One region of the Proteus columbae genome, then DNA from elsewhere that is predicted to be linked to it. Evidence: predicted binding sites of a transcription regulator. Region 1 holds the regulator's gene; the other holds the start of a gene.
The links. The regulator PhoB, encoded in region 1, activates phosphate uptake and scavenging genes when phosphate is short. The targets are predictions, from matches to a motif close to CTGTCATAAAACTGNCNNAT.

Region 1 (5,975 bases):
TAAGCATTCTTTTTCTTGTTCTGCTTTTTCACTTTTCTGGCTAATTAGATATTTCTCTGTAATTTCATCATATTGCTCAAAATAACGTTGCCATAACGGTAAATTTTCAGCCAGTTGAGCATGAGCTATATGCTGATTTAAATATTCGTCTAATTCATTAAATTGTTTTTGTGAGCCAGCTAATTTGGCTTCAGTTAACTGTATTTTTTCCAGATATTCTGATTGCGTTTTTTCTAGCGTATTTTTTTGCTGTGTTTTTACTGAAATATCTTGTTGTAGCAAGATTAACCGATTATCTAATGGTGCTACTTTTTCACGTATAAGCTGCAATATTTGCTGTTTTTTTTCATCGTGTTGTTTAAATGTGTTACGAGCCTCGATTAAATGCTGATTAATAGGTTGGCTCTGTTGTTCAATGAGCTGTTTTTCTGCTGTTAGTGTTGAGAGTTGTGACTCAATATAGGTTTGTTCTTTTAATAGACGATCCTTTTCATCATAAATTGGGCGGATTTTTTCTGCTGGTTCGCTATTTTCAAGACGTTGAATATCGGGTTTGGCGGCGATTAAGGCTTCTTGTGCTAAGTTAACTTCGGTTTGTGCTAATACTTTGTTTTTATTAAGTTCAGTTTCTTTTTCTTGCCACTGTTTTGCTGCTTGATATTCCAGCTGTTCTTTTTGTAATCGGCTCTCTTTGACAAAAAGATCGGTTTGTTCAGTTAATAACGCTTGGCGAGCATTTTCATCTAATAACGCCATCATTTCGGCTTGCTGTTTTAGTGTTTTTAATGCTTGTTCTTCTTCACGCCAATGTTTAAAGATAGATTGGGAGATATGGCGATAAATATCTGTGCCAGTGAGTTCTTCGAGTAATTCAGCACGAGATTTATCATCTGCATTTAAAAAAGCCGCAAATTGTCCTTGAGAAAGCAACATAGATTTAGTGAAACGATCAAAATCAAGGCCCGTAATATTAATGATCATCTCTTTCACTTGGCTTATTTTGCTTGCTAATATTTTGTCTTCGCCTCCTGTTGTATTTATTTTAACAAGTTCAGCCTGTGGCGCTTGAAGATTGCCATCTTCTTTATAATTAGCTCGGCGTTGTTCCCAAAATGCTCGATAAGCCACACCTTTGACTTCAAATTCGACTTCGGTCAAACACTCTGCGGTATGACGAGTCATTAATTCATTTTGAGATTGTGTGACTTTATCTAATCGTGGTGTTCTATGATAAAGCGCCAAACTAATCGCATCTAACAGAGTGGTTTTTCCTGCCCCCGTGGGGCCTGTAATGGCAAATAATCCATTGCTGATAAAAGGCTCTTGGTTAAAGTTAATCTTCCACTCGCCTTTTAAGGAGTTAATATTTTTAAATCGCAGACTTAAGATTTTCATTATGCTTCGTTATCCTCTTTCTCTGCCATTTCAACTGCTTGTTTAAATAATGTTGTTAAACGAGTTTTAGTTTCTTCTGAATCAAACTCATGCTGTTCTAAACGTCTTTCAAAAACATCATAAACGGTTAATTCGGTCAGTGTTTCGTTCTCATTTTGAGTGAACGCTTGGCGTTGTTTTCTCGCTCTTCTTAATAAGATCACATCAAAAAGCGGATCGTTAGTTAGCTCTTGAATACGGGTTTGTATATCACTGAGATAATCTTGTGTTGAAACTTCGATATCCAACCAAATAGTGGTATCTATTTCACCGTATTGTTTTTTTAAATCCTCAAGTTGTATCGCTATTTCTTTTAATGAACCACTGATAGTGCGTAGTAACTGAAATTCAGGAATAGGTAATAGTGTGAGGTTAGTTAATTTTTCTTGCTCAAAATCGATAAGGCAGATACTTTTCTGTTGTCCACATTCATCAAAACTTAACGGAATAGGAGAGCCGCTATAACGAATATGACCTGATTTATTCACCACTTGAGGGCGATGAATATGACCAAGGGCAATATAGTCAAATTCAGGAAATAGGGTTGCTGAAAAGGCTTCTAAGGTGCCGATATAAATTTCACGGACGGAATCTGTCACACTCGCTCCAATCGTGGTGAGATGACCCGTTGCAATAATGGGAATATCGACATTTAATTGCTGACGTAATTCGAGAGCTGCTTGATATTGAGCTTGATAATATTCAGCAATCGCTTCTTTTAAGGCTGTTTGTTTTTCAGCACCTGATTGCCCACTTTTACTGCTGATCATGTCTCTAGGGCGTAGATAAGGGATTGCACAAAGTAATGCTCCTGGAGTGTTATCTTTTTTAGGAAGAATTAACGGAGCTTGTGGTGTTTCAGCATGAACATTGGCAATAACGGTCGTATTTAAACATGCCAACAGTGATTTTGATTCATTTAGTGTTGCCACCGAATCGTGATTACCACCTAGAATAACGAGCTGACATTGTGTATCTCTAATAGCAACAACAAAACGGTTATAAAGCTCTCGGGCGTAGCTTGGAGGGGAGCCAGTATCAAAAATATCACCCGCAACAATCAGAGCATCAACTTGGTAATGTTTAATTTGTGCTAATAACCAATCAAGAAACTGTTGGTGTTCTTTAGCTCGAGTCTTAGTAAAAAAATATTGCCCTAAATGCCAGTCTGATGTGTGAATAATCCGCATTGCTATCCCTCTTTTTTATCTGGTGAAGAGTATAGCGCACCTTGCTTTTTTAGTGAAAACTCAACAATAACTCCCTTTTTTGAGTGATATTTCACCAAAAAATGATTTATTTACCTTAACAACAGGGATCTATTTCAGTAATGTTAAGGCTAGTCATAAATCTGTCATAAAAGTGCATCATAATCATTTTGACCCTCTATATACATTACACAGGATAGAGTATGGCAAGGCGTATTCTTGTTGTTGAAGATGAAACCGCAATTCGAGAGATGATCTGTTTTGTTTTGGAACAAAATGGTTTTCAACCTATTGAAGCAGAAGACTATGATTCTGCATTGAGTTTTCTTATCGATCCTTACCCTGATCTGGTTTTATTAGATTGGATGATCCCTGGTGGATCAGGCTTGCAGGTAATAAAACAGATGAAGCGGGAAAGTAATACCCGTGATATTCCCATTATTATGCTAACGGCAAAAGGGGAAGAAGAAGATAAAGTCCAAGGCCTAGAGACGGGTGCTGATGATTATGTTATCAAACCGTTTTCACCTAAAGAGCTTGTTGCCCGAGTGAAGGCGATTTTACGGCGTTTATCACCGATGTCAGCGGAAGATGTTATTGAATTCAATGGACTCGGTCTTGATCCTGTTTCTCACCGCGTCACAAGTCAAGATAAGCCGATTGATATGGGCCCTACCGAATTTAAACTCCTACACTTTTTTATGACACATCCTGAACGCGTATATAGCAGAGAACAACTGCTAAACTACGTTTGGGGAACCAATGTTTATGTCGAAGACCGTACTGTTGATGTGCATATTCGTCGTTTACGTAAGGCTATTGAAGAAGATGGCCATGACAGAATGATACAGACAGTACGTGGAACGGGATATCGTTTTTCTGCCCGTTTCTAAGTCAATATGGGAGTAATCGTCAGGTGTTAGAACGACTATCGTGGAAAGCCCTCGTTTGGGGGCTATGTCTATTTTGCTTGCCTGCCTTTATATTATCGCTTTTTATTGGGCATCTTCCTTGGTTGCTGGTGGCATCGCTTCTCAGTGCCCTTGTGTGGCATGCCTATAATTTGCTGAAATTATCTAAATGGTTATGGTTAGATCGCTCTGTATTACCTCCGGAAGGGAGAGGGGGATGGGAGCCTATTTTTTATGGTATTCGACAGACCCAACAACGTAATCGTAAACGACGCAGAGAATTAGGCGACTTAATTAAACGTTTTAGAAGCGGGGCTGAAAGTTTACCCGATGCTGTTGTGATGATGACAAATGAAGGGAATATTTTTTGGTGTAATAGTCTAGCTCAACATCTATTAGGCTTTCGCTGGCCTGATGATAATGGGCAAAATATTTTTAACTTATTACGTTATCCTGATTTTTTGCACTATTTTACCGCAGGTGATTTTAGTCGCCCCTTAACTATTTCACTAAATAATGGCTCTATTGTTGAGTTTCGTGTGATGCCATATAGCGAAGATCAGCGCTTAATGGTGGCGCGCGATGTAACAGAAAAAAATAAACTAGAAAACTCACGACGTGATTTTTTTGCTAATGTCAGTCATGAGCTAAGAACACCACTAACCGTTATTCAAGGTTATCTTGAGATGATGGAAGAAAATAGTGTAGCAAAACCCGCAGAGCATAAGGCGATAGTTACGATGCAAGAGCAGGCTAAACGTATGGATACGCTTGTTCAGCAACTCTTACAGCTTTCTCGTATCGAATCTGCTCCTCATATTGATTTAAACAAAATTGTTGATATTCCTGCCATTTTGGCTTTATTACAACAAGAAGCGAACTCACTAAGCCAAGGTCAACATCAGATTGTTTTTGATGTTGATGAAGAGTGGGCTGTTCGTGGTAATGAAGAGCAACTGCGTAGTGCTGTTTCTAATTTAGTGTATAACGCCATTAATCACACTGAAGAGGGTACAACAATCAAAGTGAGTTGGAAGAAAATACCCCAAGGTATGTTATTTAGTGTTTCAGATAATGGGGCGGGGATCAGCGCTGAACACTTAACACGTTTAACAGAGCGTTTTTATCGCGTAGATAAAGCTCGCTCTCGTCATTCTGGCGGTACTGGTTTAGGTTTGGCGATTGTGAAAAAATCGTTGCTTCATCATCACTCTCAATTGAATATTGAAAGTAAAGTAGGTGTTGGGAGTACATTCTCTTTTATCCTTCCTCAAACATTGCTTACTGCTAAAAAAACACACTAGCAGAATGTCTTTTTTAAAGCCTTTATCACTTCTATTCAATCAGTGATAAAGGCTTTTTTGTCCTTTTTTAATCTTTTTAATATCAATAAAAACTAATATCGTAGCGTTAAATTTTAATATTATTAATTAATGGTAACTTTAAATGACGCTAATATTCAATATTATTGGTGATAAAATGCACAAATCATATCATGTATATTCGATGATATATGACAGTTATAACTAGACCTGAAAAATAGTTTAGATGATTCTTCTGGTTTTTAGATTGGCTATTGCCTTTTTTCATTATAAAAGTTTTACTTGTGACCAGTTATCGGCAATTTTTTCTATTTAGCACTTAATTGCTCTACATGAAATGATTATATATGGATATTATCCTGAATAATGATGGTATGAGCCTAAATAGATATTGTTGATTTTATGTTGCGCTATATTGGCGCAATTTAACCATTATTGTAACTATATATTAACAAAACTTATGGCACATAGATTAACTTCCAGAGATATTCTGGCATTAGGGTTTATGACATTCGCCCTATTTGTTGGCGCTGGCAACATTATTTTTCCTCCAATGGTGGGGTTACAATCAGGCGAATTTGTTTGGACAGCAGCAATTGGCTTTTTGATCACAGGGGTAGGTTTACCTGTTTTAACAGTAGTCGCATTAGCAAAAGTCGGTGGTGGTATAGAGGCATTAAGCACACCGATTGGTAAATCAATGGGATTATTATTAGCTATTGTTGCCTATCTTGCTGTTGGACCTCTTTTCGCAACTCCTCGTACTGCAACGGTCTCTTTTAAAGTGGGTATTGCCCCTTTGGTGGGTGATACAGAAATGTCATTGCTGATTTATAGCATTGCCTATTTCTTAATTGTGATTGGTATTTCACTTTATCCCGGTAAATTATTAGATAGTGTTGGTCATATTCTTGCGCCTATTAAAATTCTGGCATTAGCAGTATTAGGTGTGGCTGCGGTGTTTTGGCCTGCTGGTGGCGCGATCCCTGCCACAGATGCTTATCGTGAAATGGCTTTCACTCAAGGTTTTATCAATGGTTATCTCACCATGGATACCTTGGGGGCGATGGTTTTTGGTATCGTGATTGTTAATGCTGCCC
Region 2 (5,545 bases), 960 kb from region 1:
TGCTGGGGCTTAACAGAGAGCTCATCTGCAATAATTCGGCTTAATGATTCATTCATAAAATATTTACCTACCGAGAGGAATAGTTAAAAAAGATGGCTATTATACACGCAGAGCATTAAAAAAATTTGGCAAATTTCCTATCTAGCTCGACAATTATGAGGAAATTAACAGATTATTTTAACATTCACGCTATAGTACCTTTATGAAATTCAATGTTGATGATAGTTTTTATTCGTAATGGCAAAAAGTAACTATATTACTCGTGATGGCTGGTATGCCTTAGACAAAGAGCTAAAATATCTTTGGAAAGAAGAGCGCCCGCGTGTCACACAATCGGTTTCAGAAGCAGCGGCACAAGGTGACCGTTCAGAAAATGCTGAATATATTTATGGAAAGAAGCGATTACGTGAAATTGATAGGCGTGTTCGTTTTTTATCAAAGCGTCTTGATGAACTAAAAATCGTTGACCCAGATCCTCGCCAAGAAGGAAAAGTCTATTTCGGTGCTTGGGTCACGCTTGAAGATAATGACGAAAATGTCAAAACCTTTAGGCTTGTGGGTCCCGATGAATTTGATCCAGCAAAACAGTGGATTTCTATTGATTCCCCTGTTGCCAGAGCGCTTATTGGTAAGCAAGTTGATGATGAAATTAGCGTGCAGACACCAGGTGGTGAAGTTAATTACTGCGTATTATCTATCAAATATCATTCAGAATAAGACAAATAAATAGTTTTATCCCCTTTACTAGGGCTAATGAACAAGTTTTATCTATAAATTATTAACATTTATTCTTTGGTTTTGGTTTAATATTCTTATCAATGATAGAATTCGCTAATAAAAGCATTTGCACTTCGGGAGCTTAAAAAATGCAAGAAAGTTATAAAGTGCTAATCGTGGATGATGATTTACGTCTGCGTTCACTCTTAGAGCGCTATTTGACAGAGCAGGGTTTTCAAATCCGTACTGCTGCAAACGCCGATCAGATGGATCGTCTGCTCACTCGCGAATCTATTCATCTTATTGTGCTCGATTTAATGCTTCCTGGTGAAGATGGCCTATCTATTTGCCGCCGCTTAAGAAGCCAAAACAACCCTATCCCTATTATTATGGTTACTGCGAAAGGGGAAGAGGTTGATAGAATTGTTGGACTTGAAATCGGGGCTGATGATTACATCTCAAAACCCTTTAATCCAAGAGAACTACTAGCACGTATTCGCGCAGTTCTTCGTCGTCAAGCAAATGAATTGCCTGGCGCACCTTCACAAGATAACGCCATTATCTCTTTTGGTAAGTTCAAGCTAAACCTTGGTACGCGTGAAATGTTCCACGAAGAAGAGCATATGCCTCTAACAAGTGGTGAATTCGCCGTATTGAAAGTACTGGTATCTCACCCTCGTGAACCACTTTCTCGTGATAAATTAATGAGCCTTGCTCGTGGTCGTGAATACAGTGCGATGGAGCGTTCAATCGATGTCCAAATTTCACGTTTACGTCGCATGATTGAAGAAGACCCAACGCATCCTCGCTATATTCAAACAGTTTGGGGACTCGGCTACGTATTCGTTCCTGATGGAACCAGCGTTCAATGAGAAGGCTGAGGCTTTCACCCCACAATAAACTGACACGCTCGTTATTTCTGGTTATCTCGCTACTTTTTTTTAGCTTGATAGCCAGTTATATCATTGTGCAACACCTTATTGTTGGGCCAAGCCTTCAGCAATTTAATAAAGTTTTAGCGTATGAAATACGCACTTTAATGCCTGAAGAACTGATCCTAGTAGACGGCACTCCGCTAAAAATTTCCCCTGCTTTACGCAATAAAATCTATACCGAACTCGGTATCTCTTTCTTTGATAAAGAAGCCGCGCTTGAGGAAGGACTCTATTGGGCCAAAATCGATGATGAATTAAGTGAACAGATGTTTGAATATCTGGGAGGGAAAACAGAGATCTGGGTTGAAAACACGCTAGAATACCCTGTTTTATGGGTTAATACGCATATGTCCCCCTCACTTTGAATCCGTGTTCCACTCACTGAATTAGGGCAAAACTTCTTACTGCCTGTTTACCGACAAGCGATTATTTTCATTATTATCGTTGTCGCTTTTTTCTGGCTTTATAATCGTTTTCAAAACCGCCCACTTAATGAAGTAGAGTACGCTGCGCGCCGTATCGGAAAAGGCGTTATTCCTCCTCCTATTCCTGAATCTGGCTCTTCTGAAATGCGCTCAATTATTCGTGCCTTTAACCAGATGTCATCAGGTATTCGCTCGCTGGATAATGATAGAACGCTTGTTATGGCAGGTGTTAGCCATGACTTACGTACACCACTGACTCGAATTCGTCTAGCAACTGAAATGATGAGTCCCGAAGATAGTTACCTCGCAGACTCTATCAATAAAGATATCGAAGATTGTGATGCCATTATTGGGCAATTCTTAGACTATATGCGCACAGGTGAAGAGATGTCTTTAGAACTGTGTGATATGAATAATCTATTACAAGAAGTCATTTCAGCTGAATCTAATTTAGGAAAAATCAGTGAAGAACATCTTCATTCTGAACCCATTAATATCACCGCCAACCCTATTGCAGTAAAACGCGCCCTTGCCAATATGATTGTCAATGCCAATCGCTATGGTAATGGTTGGGTCAGTGTTTCAAGTGGGAAAAATGAAGAATATGCATGGTTTCAAGTAGAAGATGATGGCCCTGGTATTCCACAAGAAGATAGACAACGTCTTTTCCAACCTTTTGTTCAGGGCGAACAAGCTCGAAGCTCAACAGGTGCGGGTTTAGGATTATCCATTATTCGCCGTATCATGGATGCCCACGGCGGCTATGTTGAACTTGATGATAGCGTTAAGGGCGGATTATTAATTCGAGCTAACTTCCCATTAAAAGAACGTGAAGACGAGAATGATTAGCCCACTCTATTTCAAATATTGAAGTGCATTTTATTACACCATTTCCATTCTAATTTCTCTCCTCCTATAAATATTTCATCATTTTTTCACTTTGTCATAAAACTGTCACAATTAAGACATTTAATTGTCATCAAACTGACCTATTGTCTGTGCGTACCGTAACCGAAGTTGATAGATGTCGAAAATTATTCTACCTATCCCACAGGAGGGATTATGAAACTGATGCGTACCACCCTGACTAGTGTCATTGCCGCTGCGTTTTCAATGACCGCTCTTTCTGCACAGGCAACGACCTCACTGACTGGTGCTGGCGCAACGTTCCCTGCCCCAGTTTATGCTAAATGGGCAGATTCCTATCAGAAAGAAACGGGTAACAAAATTAACTACCAAGGCATTGGCTCTTCTGGTGGTGTTAAACAAATCATTGCAAATACTGTTGATTTTGGTGCTTCTGATGCGCCATTAGCAGACGACAAATTACAAGCTGACGGTTTATTCCAATTCCCTACCGTGATTGGTGGCGTTGTTATGGCAGTAAATATTCCTGGTATCAAATCAGGTGAACTGACCTTAGATGGCGACACTATTGGTAATATCTATCTAGGCAAGATCCAGAAATGGAATGACCCTGCCATTACAAAACTCAATCCAGGCGTAAAATTACCAGACCAAAATATCGCGGTTATTCGCCGTGCTGATGGTTCAGGTACATCATTCGTTTTCACTAGCTACTTATCAAAAGTAAATAGTACATGGAAAGATGAAGTAGGCGCAGGCTCTACCGTAAAATGGCCGACAGGCTTAGGTGGAAAAGGGAATGATGGTATCGCGGCATTCGTTCAACGTGTACCAGGTTCAATTGGTTATGTTGAATATGCTTACGCGAAACAAAACAATCTTGCTTATACTAAATTAGTCACAGCTGATGGCGAGGCAATCGCACCAACAGCTGACAGTTTTAGTGCCGCAGCAAGAAAAATTGATTGGAGCAAAAGCTTTGCACAAGACCTGACTAACCAGAAAGGTGAAAACGCATGGCCGATTACTTCAACCACCTTTATCTTAGTGCATCAAACACAAAAAGATGCCGTAAAAGGTAAAGAAGTACTGAATTTCTTCAACTGGGCTTACGACAAAGGTAATCAGGAAGCGAAAAACCTAGATTACGCAGTATTGCCAACCGAAGTTGTAGAGCAAATTCGTGCAGCATGGAAAACAAGTATCAAAGACAGTAATGGTAAACCGATTTACTAATAAAACGGCAACCATTAAGAGATAAGTTAACGTTCACCCCCTGACAAACAGGGGGTAATAAATTAAAAGAGGCTTTATGGCCGAGCACACAACGGTAATAAAGGCCCCTAGTAAACGAGGGGACGTTATTTTCAGCGCACTAGTTCGCCTAGCTGCGTTGATTACGCTTTTGCTTTTGACGGGTATCATTGTTTCACTGATTTTCGCCTCATGGCCAAGTATTCAACAATTCGGCCTTTCATTCTTATGGTCGAAAGAGTGGGATCCTCCTGCACAGGAATTTGGTGCATTAGTGCCTATTTACGGTACCATTGTGACCTCGATAATCGCATTGGTTATTGCGGTGCCTGTCAGTTTTGGTATCGCCCTTTTCTTAACCGAATTAGCGCCTAACTGGTTAAAACGCCCATTAGGTATTGCTATCGAGTTACTCGCCGCTATTCCTAGTATTGTTTATGGTATGTGGGGGCTGTTTGTCTTCGCACCACTCTTTGCAACCTATTTCCAAGAGCCTGTAGGTAATGTGATGTCCTCCATTCCTATCGTTGGCGAGCTTTTCTCTGGCCCTGCTTTTGGTATTGGTATCTTAGCTGCGGGTGTTATCCTCGCTATCATGATCATTCCTTATATTGCTTCTGTGATGCGTGATGTGTTTGAACAGACTCCCGTTATGATGAAAGAGTCTGCCTACGGCATTGGTTGTACAACATGGGAAGTGATTTGGAATATCGTTCTGCCTTATACCCGTAATGGGGTGATTGGTGGTGTCATGTTGGGATTAGGTCGCGCCTTAGGTGAAACCATGGCGGTAACCTTTATCATCGGTAATACCTACCAATTAGATTCAGCCTCACTGTTTATGCCAGGTAACAGTATTACCTCTGCATTAGCCAACGAATTTGCGGAAGCCGAAACGGGGTTACATACTGCGGCATTGATGGAATTAGGGCTTATCTTGTTTGTCATCACCTTTATCGTCCTTGCGATTTCTAAGTTTATGACATTACGTTTATCTAAGAATGAAGGAGCGCGTTAATATGTCCAAAACATCCTCTTCTTCATTACAAGTTCAAACAGAAAGTGAATTGCGTGTACGCCATAAACGCCAACTTTGGCGCCGTCAAAAAAACCGTATCGCGCTGTTTTTATCAGTCTCTACCATGGCATTTGGTCTTTTTTGGTTAACGTGGATTTTATTCTCTACGTTCACAAAAGGCTTTGATGGCATGTCGTTAGCCCTTTTTACTGAAATGACGCCTCCGCCAAATACTGATGGTGGTGGATTGGCGAACGCCATTGTCGGTAGTGGATTACTAATTTTATGGGCGACAGTTATTGGAACACCGTTAGGTATTCTGGCAGGGA

Region 2: pstS (phosphate ABC transporter substrate-binding protein PstS) is a predicted target of PhoB. The motif match lies at 3,018-3,037, and genes of this name have one in related genera.

What each region holds. Positions count from the first base shown of each region.
Region 1 is NZ_CP043925.1:686,877-692,851, forward strand. Features, by position in the region: gene F1325_RS03205 (SbcC/MukB-like Walker B domain-containing protein) at 1-1,395, opposite strand, end outside; gene sbcD (exonuclease subunit SbcD) at 1,395-2,624, opposite strand; gene phoB (phosphate regulon transcriptional regulator PhoB) at 2,846-3,535, shown strand; gene phoR (phosphate regulon sensor histidine kinase PhoR) at 3,559-4,857, shown strand; gene brnQ (branched-chain amino acid transport system II carrier protein) at 5,336-5,975, shown strand, end outside.
Region 2 is NZ_CP043925.1:3,843,239-3,848,783, forward strand. Features, by position in the region: gene F1325_RS17860 (Tex family protein) at 1-56, opposite strand, end outside; gene greB (transcription elongation factor GreB) at 238-717, shown strand; gene ompR (osmolarity response regulator transcription factor OmpR) at 867-1,589, shown strand; partial or broken gene envZ (two-component system sensor histidine kinase EnvZ) at 1,586-2,926, shown strand; gene pstS (phosphate ABC transporter substrate-binding protein PstS) at 3,140-4,180, shown strand; gene pstC (phosphate ABC transporter permease PstC) at 4,257-5,216, shown strand; gene pstA (phosphate ABC transporter permease PstA) at 5,218-5,545, shown strand, end outside.